Regions from separate parts of the Klebsiella sp. I138 genome, predicted to be linked through region 2. Evidence: predicted binding sites of a transcription regulator. Region 2 holds the regulator's gene; each other region holds the start of a gene.

Region 1 (4,880 bases), 1.1 Mb from region 2:
CTCATGTGCACGTCGATGGCATCAAAGCCTGCGCGGTGGAAGGCTGCCGCCATCTCAACGTGGGAGTTAACGCCCTGCTCGCGCAGCACTGCCACCTTCGGACGCGCACCGGTAGCGATATACGGGGCGGCAATGTCTTCATTGATATCGAAAGAGAGCTTAACGTTCAGGCCCGGATCGTTATCGTGGCGTTTTGCTTCGTGTTCGCTATCGGCACATTCAGGGTTGTCGCGCAGACGCTGCATCTGCCAGGTGGTTTCTGCCCACCAGATACGTAGCGTGGTACGGCTTTCACTGAACACCGGATGACCATCCGCGGTGATAACAAAGCGGTCGCCTTCCGTTGCCTGGCCCAGGTAGTGGACACAATCCGCCAGGCCGTGAGAAGCCAGCAGCGCTTCAACCGCCTCGCGATCCGTCGCGCGAACCTGGATAACGGCCCCCAGCTCTTCGTTAAACAGCGCCGCCAGGCGATCGTCGCCCAGCGCGGCGATATCGGCCGTCAGGCCACAGTGGCCGGTAAAGGCCATCTCAGCCAGGGTGACCAGCAGACCACCGTCAGAGCGGTCGTGGTAAGCCAGCAGCTTGCGTTCGGCGACCAGCGCCTGCATCGCATCCCAGAAGCCCTTAAGCTGCGCGACATCGCGCACGTCAGCCGGAACATCGCCCAACTGACGATAGACCTGCGCCAGCGCGGTCGCACCGAGCGCGTTACGACCTTTACCCAAATCAATCAGCAACAGGGCGTTATCTTCCGTGGAGAGCTGTGGCGTCACGGTATGACGCACATCTTCCACGCGGGCAAAAGCGGAAATCACCAGCGACAGCGGCGAAGTCATCTCGCGCTGCTCACTGCCTTCCTGCCAGCGGGTTTTCATCGACATTGAGTCTTTGCCCACCGGGATAGTCAGGCCCAGAGCCGGACACAGCTCTTCACCTACCGCTTTCACCGCTTCATACAGGCCGGCGTCTTCCCCCGGGTGACCGGCCGCGGCCATCCAGTTTGCGGAGAGTTTCACGCGATTCAACGCGCCAATTTGCGTTGCCGCAACGTTGGTCAGCGCTTCGCCGACGGCCAGACGGGCAGACGCCGCAAAGTCCAGCAGCGCAACCGGCGCACGTTCGCCAATCGCCATCGCTTCGCCGTAGTAGCTATCGAGGCTAGCGGTGGTCACCGCGCAGTTTGCCACCGGGATCTGCCACGGACCAACCATCTGATCGCGTGCCACCATCCCGGTCACGGTACGGTCGCCGATAGTCACGAGGAAGGTTTTCTCGGCGACGGCCGGCAAATGCAGAACGCGATTCACGGCATCGGCAAGAGTAATGTCCTGGCGATCCAGCGCGTCGCCTTTGGCTTTCAGCGTCTGGACATCGCGGGTCATTTTCGGTGTTTTACCCAGCAGCACATCCAGCGGCAGATCGATCGGCTGGTCGTTGAAGTGGGAATCGCTCATGTTCAGGTGCAGCTCTTCGGTAGCTTCACCGATCACCGCATACGGCGCGCGCTCGCGGCGGCACAGTTCATCAAACAGCGGCAGCTGTTCCGGGGCAACCGCCAGCACATAACGTTCCTGGGATTCGTTACACCAGATCTCCAGCGGGCTCATGCCCGGCTCGTCGCTCAGGATATCGCGCAGCTGGAATTTACCGCCGCGCCCGCCGTCGCTGACCAGCTCCGGCATGGCGTTAGACAGGCCGCCCGCACCGACGTCGTGGATAAACAGAATCGGGTTTTCATCGCCCAGCTGCCAGCAGCGGTCGATGACTTCCTGACAGCGGCGTTCCATTTCCGGGTTATCACGTTGCACGGAGGCGAAATCGAGATCGGCATCGGACTGACCGGACGCCATCGAAGAAGCCGCTCCGCCGCCCAGACCGATATTCATCGCCGGGCCGCCAAGCACGATCAGTTTCGCCCCAACGATAATTTCACCTTTCTGCACGTGTTCGCCGCGGATGTTGCCAATACCGCCTGCCAGCATGATCGGTTTGTGATACCCGCGCAGCTCTTCGCCGTTATGGCTGGTGACTTTTTCTTCATAGGTACGGAAATAGCCGTTCAGCGCCGGGCGACCGAATTCGTTGTTAAATGCGGCGCCGCCCAGCGGGCCATCGGTCATAATATCCAGCGCGGTGACAATGCGGTCCGGCTTACCGAAATCTTCTTCCCACGGCTGTTCAAAGCCAGGAATACGCAGGTTGGAAACCGAGAAGCCCACCAGGCCTGCTTTCGGCTTCGCTCCGCGGCCGGTAGCCCCTTCATCGCGGATTTCACCGCCGGAGCCGGTCGCCGCGCCCGGCCACGGAGAAATGGCCGTCGGGTGGTTATGCGTTTCTACTTTCATCAGGATATGAGCGTCTTCCTGATGGTAGTCATAGCGGCCTTTTTCGCGATCGGCGAAGAAGCGCCCTACCTGAGAACCTTCCATGACCGCGGCGTTATCTTTATAAGCGGACAGAACGTAATCAGGCGTTTTTTCGAAGGTGTTTTTGATCATCTTAAACAGCGACTTCGGCTGCTGTTCGCCATCGATGACCCAGTCGGCGTTAAAAATCTTGTGGCGGCAGTGCTCGGAGTTCGCCTGCGCAAACATATACAACTCGATGTCGTTCGGGTTGCGGCCAAGCTTGTTAAACGCATCCTGCAGATAGTCGATTTCGTCTTCTGCCAGCGCCAGCCCCAGTCGCAGGTTCGCATCAATCAGCGCCTGACGTCCCTGGCCCAGCAGGTCAACGCTGGTCACCGGCGTCGGCTGATGCTGAGCAAACAGCTTTTCGCCCTCTTCCAGCGCGCTAAAGACGCTTTCCATCATTCGGTCGTGGAGTTCACTCGCGACAGCGGCCCACTGCTCTTCACTCAGCGTGTTGGCTTCCACATAGTACGCCACGCCGCGCTCAAGGCGCGCAACCTGCGACAGGCCGCAGTTATGGGCAATATCGGTAGCTTTAGAAGACCAGGGGGAGATGGTGCCAGGGCGGGGAGTGACGAGCAGTAATTTACCGGTTGGGGTATGGCTGTTTAAATGTGGGCCATACTTGAGCAGTCGCGCCAGCCTCTCACGTTCATCACCGCTGAGCGGCGCGTTCAGTTCGGCAAAATGAACATACTCTGCATATATTGTGCTAACCGGCAGGTTGGCCGCCTGGAAACGTGCCAGCAGTTTATTAACACGAAATGCCGACAGTGCAGGTGAACCACGCAAAATTTCCATCATAAGTCTCTCGTCTTCGCAGCTTTCAATATGAGCCAGGGGGGAAACGGGCGCCATTATAGTGAATCCTGAGCCTCGACGAAACCGTTTGCGTGGAAATAAAATCATTCCCCTGGTTTATCAATTAATGTGACCTTCCTCGCGAATAAGTTGCCAACTGGCGCATTCTTAAGCAAAATGCCGCTCATTCGACGACTGTCTTTTAACTTTTCCGCTCATAGCCTGCTGAGGAACACAGAGCTGCAGAAGATTAACTATCTGAAAAAACTAAAGATTAATTATCTGCTCATCGGCATTGTGACCTTATTGCTGGCGGCCGCCCTGTGGCCGTCGATCCCGTGGTCCGGAAAGCCGGAGAACCGCGTCGCAGGGATTATGGCGCGCGGTGAGCTGCGCGTCAGTACCATCAATTCGCCGCTAACCTTCGCGACCATCAATAACAAAACCTACGGGCTGGATTACGAGCTCGCACAGCAGTTTGCCGATTACCTCGGCGTTAAGCTGAAGGTAACCGTCCGGCAAAATATCAGCCAGCTGTTCGATGACCTCGATAACGGCAATGCCGATATGCTCGCTGCCGGGCTGGTCTACAACTCAGAGCGGGTCAAAAATTATCAGCCGGGACCCGGCTACTATTCAGTATCACAGCAGCTGGTCTATCGGGTTGGTAACCTGCGCCCGCGTAGCCTCGCCAACCTCACGGCAGAACAGCTGGTGATTGCCCCAGGCCACGTCGCCATTAACGACCTGCAGGCGCTGAAAGGGAATAAATTCCCGGATCTTGGCTGGCGCGTGGATGAGAAGCGCGGAACAACGGCGCTAATGCAGGCGGTTATCGATGGCGAAGTGGATTACACCATTGCTGATTCAGTCGCGGTCAGTCTGTTCCAGCGCGTGCATCCGGAACTGGCCGTCGCCCTGGATATCAGCGATGAACAACCGGTGACCTGGTTTAGCGTCAAAAGCGAGGATAATTCACTGTCTGCGGCAATGCTGGATTTCTTCAACAATATGAATGAGGACGGCACGCTGGCGAGACTGGAAGAAAAATACCTCGGCCACGGCAACGATTTCGATTATGTCGATACGCGTACGTTCCTGCGCGCCGTTGAAAATATTCTGCCTGACCTGCAGCCGATGTTTGAGAAATACGCGCGCCAAATCGACTGGCGCCTGCTGGCGGCTATCTCGTGGCAGGAGTCACACTGGGATCCGCAGGCGACCTCGCCCACCGGGGTACGCGGTATGATGATGCTGACTCGAAACACCGCACAGAGTCTGGGGTTAACCGACCGCACAGATGCGGAACAGAGCCTTAACGGCGGTATGCGCTACCTGCAGGATATGATGAATAAGATACCGGATTCGGTCCCTAAAGATGAACGGATCTGGTTTGCATTGGCGGCTTACAATATGGGTTACGCGCATATTCTTGACGCCATTTCGCTGACCAAAAAACAGAAAGGCAATCCCGACAGCTGGGCGGACGTCAAACAGCGTTTGCCGCTGCTCAGCCAGAAGCCCTATTACAGCCGGCTGAAATATGGCTATGCGCGAGGGCACGAAGCCTATGCGTACGTGGAAAATATCCGCAAATACCACATCAGCCTGGTGGGCTACCTGTCAGAAAAAGAGAGAAAGGATGAACAGCGGCTGGCCATTGCC
Region 2 (4,880 bases):
GAGCTGGCAGCTGCCATCAACCAGTCTTTCGGCAGCTTTGCAGATTTTAAAGCGAAGTTTACCGATGCGGCAGCGAAGAACTTTGGCGCAGGCTGGACATGGCTGGTTAAAAATGCCGATGGCAGCCTGAGCATTGTCTCCACCAGCAACGCTGGCACGCCGTTGACCGGCGACGCCAAACCGCTGCTGACCGTGGATGTCTGGGAACATGCCTATTACATTGACTACCGTAACGCTCGCCCTGAGTATCTGGCGCACTTCTGGGCGCTGGTAAACTGGACGTTTGTCGCAGCCAATCTGGCGGCATAAAACGTTTACGCAGAAGGGGCAACCCTTCTGCGAATAAATCTACTGCCCGGCAAACGCCTCTTCCGGTTGCGAACGGCCGCCAAACAGCACCAGCAGCAGAGCCAGACCAGCAATAATCGCCCCCATCACCGGTACGAAGGCATAGCCCAGCCCGCCGGAAATTACCGCGCCACCGGCTGCCGCACCCAGCGCATTCCCCAGGTTAAACGCCCCGATGTTCACCGAAGATGACAGTCCCGGCGCTTCATGAGCCACTCTCATTACCCGCATTTGCAGCGGCGGAACCACGGCGAAGGTTGCCGCACCCCAGACCACCATACTGATAGCGGCCCCCAACGGCGTCTGAGCGAGCAGCGGAATGGCCAGCATAATTACCATCAGCAGCAATAGAAAACCCTTTAGCGTCCCGGAGACGGAGCGGTCGGCAAATTTACCGCCCAGGTAGTTCCCCAGGGAGAAGCCGACGCCGATCAACACCAGCATCGCGGTGACGAACAGCGGTGAAGCATGCGTAATGGTGTGCAGCACCGGTGAAATATAGGTATAGAGCGTAAACATGGCCCCCGCGCCGAGCACGGTGGTCAGCAGCGCAGATAGCACCTGCGGGCGGAGCAGCACGGAGAGCTCCTGCTTAACATTCGGCCGATCGCCGGCGCTACCTTCAGGCAACGAGAACCACAGGCTGACCATCGCCACCAGCCCCAGCCCCGCAGTCGCCAGGAATGACATTCGCCAGCCGATTGTTTCGCCCAGCCAGGTTGCCGCCGGAACGCCGCCAATGTTGGCGATGGTCAATCCCATAAACATGGTCGCCACCGCACTGGCCTGCTTATGTTTCGGCACCACGCTCGCCGCCACCACCGAACCAAGGCCAAAGAAAGCGCCGTGATTCAGGCTGGTGATAATACGTGAGAGCAGCAGCGTGGTGTAATCCGGCGCCATTGAAGAGAGGACGTTACCCAGGGTGAATATCGCCATCAGAAATATCAGCGCATTTCTGCGCGCGCGATGAGAGAGCAGCAACGTCATTAACGGCGCTCCGACCATCACGCCAATCGCATAAGCGCTGATCAGCATCCCCGCCGCAGGAATAGAGACGTCGACGCCCCTGGCAATCACCGGCAGCAGTCCCATCGGGGAAAACTCCGTTGTGCCAATACCAAACGCGCCTATCGCCAGCGCTAACAAGGGAAAGTTGATTTTCATTCAATGACTCCAGCAGACCGTCATCAGCGACGGTATCTCATCAGAAGTCAAAAGCATGACATCAATCACAAAAAAACAGAAGTAAACGAAATGACAAAAGATTTTTGCGAAATTGATAATAATGGGGAATATTGGGGGAAAGAGGCCTCTCCCCCGACAAAATCAGTGCAGTACCGCTGTCAGCCCGGCGGCAACAATAAGACCCAGGACAATAATCGTTGTTGTCAGCGAAAACTTTAAATCTGTATCCATCAATTTTCCCCCCAGTTATCCCCACACGAAAAGTGAGCTTGCTCATTTTTACACAATATAGCGTAAAAATCTTCTGAGATTTAGGGTGATGCACATTTTTGCTCTTCCCCTTTGCCGCAAGATCGGACAAAATCCCACGCTAATTTGAAAGCGTATCGGCCATTGACCCCTTCCTGTCGTTCTGTGTCGTTTTCCCGACGTGATGCAATGTTGAACATTGTATTCAGGGTGTGTATAGGCAAACGTTTACGTATCGATAATCAGACGATCAGGTCAAGGTCTGGAGTGAGAAGTAATGGCAACAATTAAAGATGTAGCGAAGCGCGCAAACGTTTCCACTACAACAGTTTCACATGTAATTAACAAAACCCGCTTCGTTGCTGAAGAAACCCGCAACGCGGTTTGGGCGGCTATCAAAGAACTGCACTATTCCCCAAGTGCCGTGGCGCGAAGCCTGAAGGTTAATCACACCAAATCGATTGGCCTGCTGGCCACCAGCAGCGAAGCGGCCTATTTCGCTGAGATTATTGAAGCCGTAGAAAAGAGCTGTTTCCAGAAAGGCTATACCCTGATTCTGGGCAATGCGTGGAACGATCTCGAAAAGCAGCAGGCCTACCTGTCGATGATGGCGCAAAAGCGCGTTGATGGTCTGCTGGTCATGTGTTCCGAATACCCGGAATCGGTTCTCAGCATGCTGGAAGAGTATCGCCATATTCCCATGGTGGTGATGGACTGGGGTGAAGCAAAAGCTGACTTTACCGATTCAGTCATCGATAACGCCTTTGAAGGCGGCTATATGGCCGGCCGTTACCTGGTCGAACGCGGCCACCGCGAGATCGGCGTGATCCCAGGCCCGCTGGAACGCAATACCGGCGCCGGGCGCCTGGCGGGCTTTATGCAGGCCATGGAAGAAGCGCAGATCGTCGTGCCGGAAAACTGGATTGTTCAGGGGGACTTCGAACCAGAATCTGGCTATCGCGCAATGCAGCAGATCCTCAGTCAGCAGCATCGCCCGACGGCGGTCTTCTGCGGCGGCGATATTATGGCGATGGGTGCAATCTGCGCCGCAGACGAGATGGGCCTGCGCGTTCCGCAGGACATTTCCCTGATCGGCTATGATAACGTGCGCAACGCCCGCTATTTCAGCCCGGCGTTGACCACCATTCACCAGCCGAAAGATTCTCTCGGCGAAGCAGCCTTCAACATGTTGTTGGATCGTATCGTTAACAAGCGCGAAGAGTCGCAGTCTATCGAAGTCCACCCTCGTCTGGTCGAGCGTCGCTCCGTCGTCGACGGCCCGTTCGTCGACTACCGCCGCTAAATGTCCCTACGGCGCCGGTCACTCCGGCGCCCGCAGCCACTCCCGGTTTAACGTTTCACTGTCGCCCAGATAATCCAGCAGCCATGACAGCGCCGGAGACGTGTCGCTCTGCTGCCAGGTCAGACAGCACGCGGCATCCGGGAACGGGTTCTCCAGCTCAAGCGCCGTCCATTCGCCGCAATCGATCCATGGGCGAGCAAAATGGGTCGGCACCATTCCCACGCACAGTCCCGCCGACAGACAGGTCGCCGATGATTCCCAGTCCGGTACCACCACCCTTTTCTGGTTGTCCAGTAGCCAGGTCGTGCGTTTTGGTAACGATCGGGAGGTGTCTTCTCGCACCAGCGACGGCCAGTTGCGCAACACGTCATCGCTGAGCGGCCCCGTCATCTGCGCCAGCGGATGATGGCTCGCTACCACGCAATGCCAGCTCAGCATGCCCATATCGCGGAAGGCGTAGCGCCCACCCACTGGAATCGAACGGGTTGCGCCGATGGCCAGCTCCACGCGACCGTCGGCCAGCGCATCCCAGACGCCGTTGAACACTTCCTGAAACACAATCAGTTCGACATCCGGAAAATGGCGATAGAAATCGACAATCATTTGCCGCATCCGTGCTGACTTAACAATGTCATCGACGGCTATCGACAGCTGGCCGCGCCAGCCGTTGGCTATCTGCTGACACTGCTGACGGGTGATCTGCATTTTTTTGATAACAGAGCGCCCTTCCTGTAAAAACCAGACCCCGGCCGGCGTTAATTCGACGTCGCGATGGCGACGTTCAAACAGCGGCACCGCCAGCCACTCCTCCAGTTGACGTACGGTATAACTGACCGCTGAGGGTACGCGGTGTAGTTCCTGTGCCGCCGCGCTAAAGCTCCCGTTGCGGGCCACAGCATCAACAACTTCCAGTGAGTATTCGGACCACATATTCTGCCTGCAAAAATTTTGAATGCATGTAGCAAATATTAGCGTTTCACAAGCCAGAATGCACTCCCTACACTCTGCGGCATCATACCTGCATCAGAAGAAAGAGAACGTTATGCAACAACCCGGGAAAGGATTTTTAGTTTGGCTGGCGGGACTCAGCGTGCTGGGTTTCCTGGCTACCGACATGTATCTGCCGGCCTTTTCGGCCATTCAGCAAGATCTCAATACCTCTGCGGCATCGGTCAGCGCCAGCCTGAGCCTGTTCCTCGCCGGCTTCGCCATCGGGCAGCTGTTCTGGGGCCCGCTTTCAGACCGCTACGGCCGCAAACCGGTTCTGCTGATCGGACTGACAATTTTCGCTATCAGCTGCCTGGGCATGCTGTGGGTTCGCGATGCTACGCTGATGCTGGTACTTCGCTTTATTCAGGCAATCGGCGTCTGCGCGGCGGCGGTCACCTGGCAGGCGATGGTTACGGACTATTATCCCGCCCAGCGCACTAACCGCATTTTCGCCACCATCATGCCGCTGGTTGGCTTATCGCCGGCCCTCGCACCCTTGCTCGGCAGCTGGCTGCTCGCGCATCTGGAATGGCAGGCCATCTTTGCCACTCTTTTCGCCATCACCCTGCTACTGATGGTGCCCGCCCTGCGTCTGAAGCCGGTCATCAAGCCGACGGGAGGCAGCGAGAAAAAACTGACGTTTATGACGCTGCTGCGCTCGCGCGAATACAGCGGAAACGTACTGATTTACGCCGCCTGCTCCGCCAGCTTTTTTGCCTGGCTGACCGGGTCACCGTTTATTCTGCATGACATGGGCTATAGCCCGACCGCTATTGGTTTAAGCTATGTTCCGCAGACGATC
Region 3 (4,880 bases), 1.6 Mb from region 2:
ACATTACCCGTACTTTCCCGGTGAACGGCAAATTCAGCCCGGCCCAGCGCGAGATTTACGATATTGTCCTCGAGTCGCTGGAAACATCACTGCAGCTTTACCGTCCCGGCACCTCAATTCATGAGGTTAACCAGCAGGTGGTCCGCATTATGATTACCGGTCTGGTGCGTCTGGGCATTCTCAAAGGGGATGTGGACGAGCTGATCGTTAACAACGCCCACCGACCTTACTTTATGCATGGCCTGAGCCACTGGCTGGGTCTGGATGTCCATGATGTCGGTCGCTACGATGTCGATCGCTCGCGCCCCCTTGAGCCTGGCATGGTTCTGACCGTTGAACCCGGTCTCTATATTGCCGTTGACGCCGATGTGCCGCCGCAGTATCGCGGCATTGGCGTACGTATTGAAGACGATATTGTCATAACCGAAGACGGCAACGAAAACCTGACCGCTGGGGTGGTGAAAAAAGCCGATGATATCGAGGCGCTGATGGCGGCGGCGCGGCGGTCATGAGCGTTCTGATCGTCGGCGGAGGGATGACCGGAGCGACGTTGGCGCTGGCTATCTCCCGGTTAACCCACGGTGCGTTGCCGGTTCACCTGGTTGAGGCGGTACAGCCGGACTCATCACAGCACCCGGGTTTTGATGCCCGCGCGATTGCGCTGGCGGCAGGGACCTGTCAGCAGCTGGCGCGTACCGGAATCTGGCAGGGGATGGCTGATTGCGCGACGCCGATTCAGCGGGTCCACGTCAGCGACCGCGGGCATGCGGGATTTGTGACGCTGGATGCGCAGGATTACGGCCTGGCGGCGTTAGGCCAGGTGGTTGAGCTGCACGATATCGGCCAGCGGTTGTTTGCGCAACTGCGTGAAGCGCCGGGCATCACGTTGCACTGCCCGGCGAAAGTTGAAGACGTCAACCGCTGGGAGGAGGGGGTCAGCATCACTTTGGACAGCGGTGAGACTATCGAAGGCAAACTGCTGGTTGCCGCCGACGGCTCGCGTTCCGCGCTGGGAGCCCGCTGCGGCATGAGCTGGCAGCAGCAGCCTTACGATCAGCTGGCGATGATTGCCAACGTCAGCACCGCGTTGCCCCATGAAGGCCGGGCCTTTGAACGGTTCACCGAGCACGGCCCGCTGGCCATGCTGCCCATGTCGCGTGGGCGTTGCTCACTGGTATGGTGTCACCCGCAGTCACAGCGTGATGAAGTGCAGGCCTGGTCCGACGCACAATTTTGCGAGCAGCTGCAACAGGCGTTTGGCTGGCGGCTGGGGCGCATCACCCATGCCGGGAAACGCAGCGTTTATCCGCTGACGCTTACCACCGCGACGCGCCCGGTTTCTCACCGTCTGGCGCTGGTCGGGAATGCGGCGCAAACGCTGCATCCGATCGCCGGGCAGGGCTTCAATCTCGGCCTGCGGGATGTTATGAGCCTGGCGGAAACGCTGGCGCAAGCCTGTGTTGACGGACAGGACCCCGGTGATTACTCACTTCTTTGTCACTATCAGGCGCGGCGTGCGGATGATAAGGCCGCGACTATCGGCGTGACCGATGGGCTGGTTCATCTGTTCGCTAATCGTTGGGCGCCGCTGGTTGCGGGGCGTAACGTGGGTCTGATGGCGATGGAATTATTTACCCCGGCGCGCGATGCGCTGGCGCAGCGTACCCTCGGTTGGGTTCCTCGTTAAGGAGTTGAACGTGCAAAGTGTTGATGTTGCCATTGTTGGCGGTGGCATGGTGGGGCTGGCGGTAGCCTGTGGCTTGCAGGGGAGCGGGCTGCGGGTCGCGGTGCTCGAACAAGCCGAGCCACAGCCATTGAACGCCGATGAGCCGCCGGCGCTGCGGGTATCAGCCATTAATGCCGCCAGCGAAAAACTGCTCACCAGGCTGGACGTCTGGCCGGAGATTATCGCCCGACGCGCCAGCTGTTACCACGGCATGGAAGTATGGGATAAAGACAGCTTTGGCCACATCAGCTTTGACGATCGGAGCATGGGGTTCAGCCATCTTGGCCATATTATTGAAAATGCGGTTGTTCATCATGCGCTATGGCAGAAGGCGCAGCGTTGCGCCGATGTCACGCTGCTGGCTCCGGCTCAGCTGCAACAGGTGGCATGGGGCGAAAACGAGGCGTTCCTGAGTTTGCAGGATGGCACGATGTTGACCGCCCGGCTGGTGGTCGGCGCCGATGGCGCGAACTCCTGGTTGCGCAACAAAGCGGATATTCCGCTGACGTTCTGGGACTATCGCCACCATGCGCTGGTTGCCACCGTTCGTACCGAAGAGCCACATCAGGCGGTTGCCCGCCAGGCGTTTCACGGCGACGGCATTCTGGCATTCCTGCCGCTGAACGATCCGCATCTGTGTTCCATTGTCTGGTCGCTATCGCCGCAGGAAGCGCAGCGTATGCAGCAGGCGGACGAAGCGGCGTTTAATCAGGCGCTGAATGTTGCCTTCGATAACCGTTTAGGCCTGTGCCACCTTGAAAGCGAGCGTCAAACCTTCCCGCTGACCGGTCGCTACGCGCGCCAGTTTGCTGCGCATCGCCTGGCGCTGGTTGGCGATGCTGCTCACACCATCCACCCGCTGGCCGGACAAGGGGTGAATCTGGGCTTCATGGACGCAGCGGAGCTGATCGATGAACTCCGGCGCCTGCATACGCAGGGCAAAGATATTGGTCAGTACCTCTATCTGCGCCGCTATGAACGCAGCCGCAAACACAGCGCCGCAATGATGCTCGCAGGTATGCAGGGTTTCCGTGAAATGTTCTCTGGCAGCAACCCGGCGAAGAAACTGCTGCGTGATATCGGCCTTAAGCTGGCGGATACGCTACCGGGCGTCAAACCGCAGCTGATTCGCCAGGCAATGGGCTTAAACGATCTTCCTGCTTGGTTACGTTAACCGCGTCACACTTCTCTCTCCCGGCCTCTGCGCCGGGTTTCCTCCTCTCATTTGAAATAATCTAATCTCACTCATTTTTTCGCATTAGTTTTATTAATGCGCCTCTTTTTTCGATACAGAAAACAGGCCTCTTTTTTCGCATAAAATACCATCATGCTCGGTGTTTTCAGCGAATGGTGTTGATTTTATGTGGTGTAAATCGCTTTTTCCCAGTCGATAACTCTGTAGTCTTTTTGGCGGCTTTTAGCCATAAGCTAATCTGATGTCCTGATTTAGCTTATGGTTTAGCGTCGGGTTAGGTGGTAAGTTCAGGCAAAAGAGAACGTTTGCGTCGGTACCCTAATGCGGCGCCGACGGTGGACTTTGTGGTGCGAAACCACCCTGATGCCACCGCCCAAAATAGTAGCTGGTTCCGTTTTATTCGATGAGGAAAAGATGGCTCAACAGACTCCGTTGTATGAACAACACACGCTGTGCGGCGCTCGCATGGTGGACTTCCATGGCTGGATGATGCCGCTACATTACGGTTCCCAGATTGATGAGCACCACGCGGTGCGAGGCGATGCCGGTATGTTCGATGTCTCGCACATGACCATCGTCGACTTCCACGGCAGCCGCATTCGGGAGTTCCTGCGCTATCTGCTGGCTAACGATGTCGCGAAGCTCACGGTACCCGGTAAAGCGCTGTATACCGGAATGCTTACCGCATCCGCCGGCGTCATCGATGACCTGATTGTCTATTTCCTTGCCGAAGATTATTTCCGCCTCGTTGTGAACTCCGCCACCCGTGAAAAAGACCTCGCCTGGATTACCCAGCAGGCTGAACCCTATGGCCTTGAGATGACCGTCCGCGACGATCTTTCTCTGATTGCCGTACAGGGGCCGCAGGCGAAAGCGAAAGCGGCAACGCTGTTCACCGACGCACAGCGTCAGGCCGTAGAAGGGATGAAACCCTTCTTTGGCGTGCAGACCGGCGATCTGTTTATTGCGACGACCGGCTATACCGGCGAAGCCGGATATGAAATCGCTCTGCCGAATGAGCAGGCGGCTGATTTCTGGCGTGGCCTGCTGGACGCGGGCGTGAAGCCTTGCGGTCTGGGCGCTCGCGATACCCTGCGTCTGGAAGCGGGGATGAACCTGTATGGCCAGGAGATGGATGAAAGTATCTCTCCGCTGGCGGCCAATATGGGGTGGACCATCGCCTGGGAACCCGCAGATCGCCCGTTCATCGGTCGTGAAGCGCTGGAACTGCAGCGAGAAAGAGGTACCGAGCAGCTGGTGGGTCTGGTGATGACCGAGAAAGGCGTGCTGCGCGGCGGCCTGCCGGTGCGTTTTGCCGATGCTGACGGTAATCAGAAAGAAGGTATTATCACCAGCGGCACCTTCTCCCCGACGCTGGGCTACAGTATTGCGCTGGCGCGCGTACCGGCCGGCATCGGTGATACGGCCATTGTGCAGATTCGCAACCGCGAAATGCCGGTAAAAGTGACTAAACCTGTTTTTGTACGCAACGGCAAAGCCGTGGTGTGATTCCCTTTTTTGGAGATTAATTGATGAGCAACGTACCAGCAGAACTGAAATACAGTAAAGAACACGAATGGCTGCGCAAAGAAGCTGACGGTACCTACACCGTCGGGATCACCGAACACGCCCAGGAGCTGCTTGGCGATATGGTTTTCGTCGATCTGCCGGACGTCGGTGCGACCGTTGAAGCGGGCGACGACTGCGCGGTTGCCGAATCGGTGAAAGCGGCATCAGATATTTATGCCCCGGTTAGCGGTGAAATCGTAGCAGTGAACGAAGAGCTGAACGACTCTCCGGAGCTGGTGAACAGCGACCCGTATGCTGACGGCTGGATCTTTAAAATTAAGGCCAGCGATGAAGCTCAGGTTGCGGCCCTGTTGGATGCGGCAGCCTATGCGGCGCTGCTGGAAAACGAATAAAGACGTTGCCCTCACGCTGCTGGCATCTGCTGCCGGC
Region 4 (4,880 bases), 1.1 Mb from region 2:
GCAGCGTTTCCGCACCGCGCTGGATAACGGGGATGTCGATTTTGGTCAAAACCTGATTGCCCGCAACAGCGGCGTGGTTCGCGTAGGCGACGAAGTGGAAGTGCTGACCCGTGGCCCGGCAAAAGCCTATGGCGCTGGCGAGAGCGATGATACGCCGACAGTTGCCGTCCAGCAGGACGCCGTCATTGAAATTGAATGGCAGGGGCAGCGTTTTAACGGCAATAATCAGCAGGTATTGCTGGAGCAGCTGGAGCAGAAAGGCATTCGAATCCCCTACTCCTGTCGGGCTGGGATTTGCGGCAGCTGCCGCATCAGACTTGAAGAAGGCGAAGTCAGCCCGCTGAAGAAAAACGCGGTGGCTGCGGATGGGACAATTCTGTGCTGCAGCTGCATACCGAAAACGGCTTTACGGCTGGCGCCTTAGCGTCTGTTAAACTGCCTGACCCAGGCTGTAGCTGGTCATCCCTTGTGCCGGCTGCAGTCTGTCATTCATAATCTTAATCACATCTCCCAGCTGCATTACGCGCCCGGCGACCGTCACCCCTGGCTGAGCCAGCAGACAAAGCGCAGCATTTTCACCCGATTCAACCACCAGCAAATTAACCTGCTGCCCGCTATCGCTTAGCCAGGCGCTCGCGGCGTCACCGCTGGCAGGCTGCCAACACTCTTCATGAGTCGTAAAGTGCCAGCTCTTGGGCATCTGTGGTTTCAGGAAGCGAATCGCGACCAGGGCGTTAAGCACTAACTCCGCGCGCTGCTCTTTAGATAATTCTATATCGCGACATTTTTCCTCGAAGGAAAAATATAACGCGGCGTCGTCAACACAGAATCCGGAAGGTGCAAAGGCATCGGGCGTTAACATCCGACGCGCAAAACGCGAACGGAACAACATACCATTGGCCAAATCGAGCATCATACGATCGTGCTCTTCATCGTAATACCAACGCCAGTTATCGTCAGGTTTAATTCGCATCGTTCCCCCGTCCTCTTTCCCGTCCATCGGTAATGCCATAGCATCCTGCAACAGAATAATGATCAAAATTAAGAAAAGACTAAAATGTCTAAATAAGCAACAATGAAGGAATATAAAACAACCAGGGCCGGAAATAAAGCCCTGGGGGAGATTAGAGGGGGAAAAGATTAGATATGGGTAACAATTTCTTTAATCAGCGGAGGTCCTTTAAAAATAAACCCGGAATAAATCTGAACGAGGCTGGCACCAGCGGCCATCTTTTCCCGTGCAGCGATCACCGAGTCAATCCCTCCGACTCCGATAATAGGCAAGCGACCATTTAATTCCGCCGCCAGCATACGGATAATTTCCGTGCTCTTTAATTGTAACGGACGGCCGCTAAGTCCACCGGTTTCATCACAGTATTTCATTCCCTGTACCAACGAACGATCGAGTGTCGTGTTGGTCGCAATGACGCCATCAATATTATGGCGAACTAAACTATCGGCAACCTGGATCAATTCTTCAAGAGAAAGATCCGGCGCGATCTTTACCGCCACAGGAACATATTTCTGATGTTTTTGCTGGAGCTCAAGCTGCTTATTTTTAATACCGGAGAGTAAATCGTCCAGGGCCTCGCCGTATTGCAGGGTACGCAATCCCGGGGTATTCGGCGAAGAGATATTAATGGCGATGTAACCCGCGTAAGGATAGATTTTTTCCATACAAATCAGGTAATCATCTTTACCCTGCTCGACCGGCGTATCCTTATTCTTACCGATATTAATACCGAGAATACCGTCAAAATGCGCCTTTTTTACGTTCTCCACCAGGTTATCAACACCGTGGTTATTAAAGCCCATACGGTTGATCAAACCTTCGGCATCTACCAGGCGGAAGATCCTCGGTTTATCGTTCCCCGGCTGCGGGCGCGGAGTCACGGTACCAATTTCAATAGAGCCAAAACCCATCGCGCCGAGCGCATCGATGCACTCGCCGTTCTTGTCCAGCCCCGCGGCCAGACCCAGCGGATTTTTAAACGTGAGTCCCATGCAGGTAACCGGCCTGGACGGCACCTTCTGGCGAACCAACATTTCCAGCGGCGTACCTGAAACACGGCGTAATTGTTGAAAAGTAACTTCATGAGCGCGCTCAGGATCGAGCTGAAAAAGGGCTTTACGAACGAAGGGGTAGTACATGAACTCTCCTGGATTCCCGGTGTGCAAACCGGGGGCGTATTATGTTCGATCGACGCCAGAAAGGGAATTGACCTACGACAAAAAATCTCGCATCCAACGCAAACGTTTACTTTTCTCTCCTCGCGTTATGCAATTTCTGACAAAACAAGGGTGGAAAAATCATTTAGGGAAATAAATCGGCTCTGTCACACTGACATCAAATGTTATCAATTATAGATAAATGCAAACATTTGGTTATAAGGAGAGAGAAGATGCGTGTTATTACACTTGCGGGCAGTCCGCGTTACCCTTCCCGTTCCAGCGCGCTTCTGGAATATGCCAGAGAGACGCTCTCCGCGGCAGATGTTGAAGTCTGCCACTGGCATCTGCAAAATTTTGCTCCGGAGGATCTCCTTTATGCGCGTTTCGATACCCCGGCGCTACGCACCCTGAACGAACAGCTGGCCGGTGCCGATGGGCTCATCATTGCCACTCCGGTCTATAAAGCTTCATTCTCCGGCGCGCTAAAGACGCTGCTCGACCTGCTCCCGGAGCGGGCTCTGGAGGGGAAAATCGTTCTACCGCTGGCCACAGGCGGCACGATCGCCCATATGCTGGCGGTGGATTATGCGCTGAAACCGGTGCTCAACGCCCTGAAAGCCCAGGAGATCCTGCATGGTGTTTTCGCCGATGATAGTCAGGTCACGGATTATCAGCACAAGCCACAGTTTACGCCCAACCTGCAGGGACGACTCGATCAGGCGCTGGAAACCTTCTGGCAGGCGCTGCACCGTCCGACCAGCCGCGCCCCGGCGCTGACGTCGATTCGCGGGGTGGAACATGTTTAATCCTCTGCGTATCCTCGCGCTAAGCGGGCTACTGACGCTGTCCGCCCTGGGTCATGCGGCAGAACCCGCGCCGGATGCTCTGCGCGTCGGCTACCAAAAAGGCAGCGTCAGTATGGTGCTGACCAAAAGCTATCAGATGCTGGAAAAACGCTACCCGAACACCAAAATCACCTGGGTAGAATTTCCCGCCGGCCCGCAGATGCTTGAAGCATTAAACGTAGGCAGCATCGATCTCGGTAGTACCGGCGATATTCCGCCGATTTTTGCCCAAGCCGCCGGGGCCGATCTGGTGTACGTCGGCGCGGAGCCGCCAAAACCGAAAGCGGAAGTTATTCTGGTCGCAGAAAACAGTCCAATCAAAAACGTTGCCGGGCTGAAGGGCCGTAAGGTAGCGTTCCAGAAAGGCTCCAGTTCCCATAACCTGCTGCTCCGGGCATTACAGCAGGCGGGGCTGAAGTTCAGCGATATTCAACCCGTCTATCTTGCGCCAGCCGACGCACGCGCCGCGTTTCAGCAGGGCAATGTTGATGCGTGGGCTATCTGGGATCCTTACTACTCAGCCGCTCTGCAACAAACGAGCGCCCGGGTGCTGAAAGATGGCACCGACCTCAAGCAAACCGGCTCGTTCTATCTGGCATCGCGCCCTTATGCAGAAAAAAACGGTTCCTTTATTACCGGAGTACTGGAGACATTCAGCCAGGCAGATGCCCTGACGCTGAGCCAACGTCCGCAAAGCATCACCCTACTGGCAAAAACGATGGGGCTCCCCGAAGCGGTTATCGCCAGCTATCTGGATCATCGGCCGCCGACCACCATTACGCCAGTGAGCGCCGAAACGGCCGCCCGACAGCAGCAAACCGCCGATCTGTTCTATGAGAACAAGCTGGTACCGAAAAAAGTCGATATCCGTGCCCGCATCTGGCAGCCCGCGACCGCACAAGGAGCGAAATCATGAGTCTGAATATGTTCTGGTTTTTACCAACCCACGGCGATGGCCGCTACCTGGGGACTGAAGAAGGCGCCCGACCTGTTGATTACGGCTATCTACAGCAAATTGCGCAAACCGCGGATCGCCTCGGATTTACCGGCGTACTGATTCCAACAGGACGCTCCTGTGAAGATGCGTGGCTGGTTGCCGCCTCGATGATTCCCGTCACTCAGCGTCTGAAATTTCTCGTCGCCCTGCGCCCGAGCGTAACTTCTCCAACCGTCGCCGCCCGCCAGGCCGCCACGCTCGACCGCCTGTCCAATGGTCGGGCATTGTTCAACCTTGTCACCGGCAGCGATCCGCAGGAACTCGCCGGTGACGGCGTATTCCTCGACCATAGTGAACGTTACGAAGCCTCTGCCGAGTTTACTCATATCTGGCGCCGCCTGATGGAGGGCGAAACGGTAACCTTCAATGGTAAACACCAGCGGGTACGTGGCGCGAAACTCCTGTTCCCACCGCTTCAGCAGCCGCGCCCACCGCTCTATTTCGGCGGTTCTTCTGATGTCGCGCAGGATCTTGCCGCTGAACAGGTCGATCTGTACCTTACCTGGGGAGAGCCCCCGGCACAGGTCGCAGAAAAAATCGCTCAGGTGCGTGCAAAGGCCGCGCTTCACGGTCGTCAGGTTCGCTTCGGTATTCGTCTGCATGTAATTGTCCGGGAAACCAATGAACAGGCGTGGGAAGCGGCCGAAAGCCTGATCTCGCATCTTGATGATGCCACGATTGCCCGGGCGCAGGCCGCTTTTGCCAACACTGATTCCGTCGGGCAGCAGCGGATGGCCGCCCTGCACAACGGTCGTCGCGACAAGCTCGAAATTAGCCCTAACCTATGGGCCGGCGTTGGACTGGCTCGCGGAGGAGCGGGCACTGCCCTGGTCGGCGATGCGGCCACCGTAGCCGAGCGCATCAAT

The links. The regulator PurR, encoded in region 2, represses purine synthesis genes. The targets are predictions, from matches to a motif close to CANGCAAACGTTTGCNTG.
Region 1: a site for PurR is predicted at 3,293-3,310, ahead of purL (phosphoribosylformylglycinamidine synthase). Genes of this name have one in related genera too.
Region 3: a site for PurR is predicted at 3,216-3,233, ahead of gcvT (glycine cleavage system aminomethyltransferase GcvT). Genes of this name have one in related genera too.
Region 4: a site for PurR is predicted at 2,247-2,264, ahead of pyrD (quinone-dependent dihydroorotate dehydrogenase). Genes of this name have one in related genera too.

What each region holds. Positions count from the first base shown of each region.
Region 1 covers NZ_CP180447.1:8,721-13,600, reverse strand. Annotated here, with positions in the region: gene purL (phosphoribosylformylglycinamidine synthase) at 1-3,218, opposite strand, end outside; gene mltF (membrane-bound lytic murein transglycosylase MltF) at 3,393-4,880, shown strand, end outside.
Region 2 covers NZ_CP180447.1:1,088,908-1,093,787, reverse strand. Annotated here, with positions in the region: gene sodB (superoxide dismutase [Fe]) at 1-309, shown strand, start outside; gene ACMYSK_RS05045 (MFS transporter) at 349-1,515, opposite strand; gene ACMYSK_RS05040 (YnhF family membrane protein) at 1,678-1,767, opposite strand; gene purR (HTH-type transcriptional repressor PurR) at 2,063-3,088, shown strand; gene punR (DNA-binding transcriptional activator PunR) at 3,107-4,018, opposite strand; gene punC (purine nucleoside transporter PunC) at 4,131-4,880, shown strand, end outside.
Region 3 covers NZ_CP180447.1:5,032,642-5,037,521, forward strand. Annotated here, with positions in the region: gene pepP (Xaa-Pro aminopeptidase) at 1-512, shown strand, start outside; gene ubiH (2-octaprenyl-6-methoxyphenyl hydroxylase) at 509-1,687, shown strand; gene ubiI (FAD-dependent 2-octaprenylphenol hydroxylase) at 1,698-2,900, shown strand; gene gcvT (glycine cleavage system aminomethyltransferase GcvT) at 3,336-4,430, shown strand; gene gcvH (glycine cleavage system protein GcvH) at 4,454-4,843, shown strand.
Region 4 covers NZ_CP180447.1:2,214,557-2,219,436, forward strand. Annotated here, with positions in the region: gene ACMYSK_RS10395 (YcbX family protein) at 1-424, shown strand, start outside; gene zapC (cell division protein ZapC) at 431-973, opposite strand; gene pyrD (quinone-dependent dihydroorotate dehydrogenase) at 1,141-2,151, opposite strand; gene ssuE (NADPH-dependent FMN reductase) at 2,403-2,978, shown strand; gene ACMYSK_RS10415 (sulfonate ABC transporter substrate-binding protein) at 2,971-3,933, shown strand; gene ssuD (FMNH2-dependent alkanesulfonate monooxygenase) at 3,930-4,880, shown strand, end outside.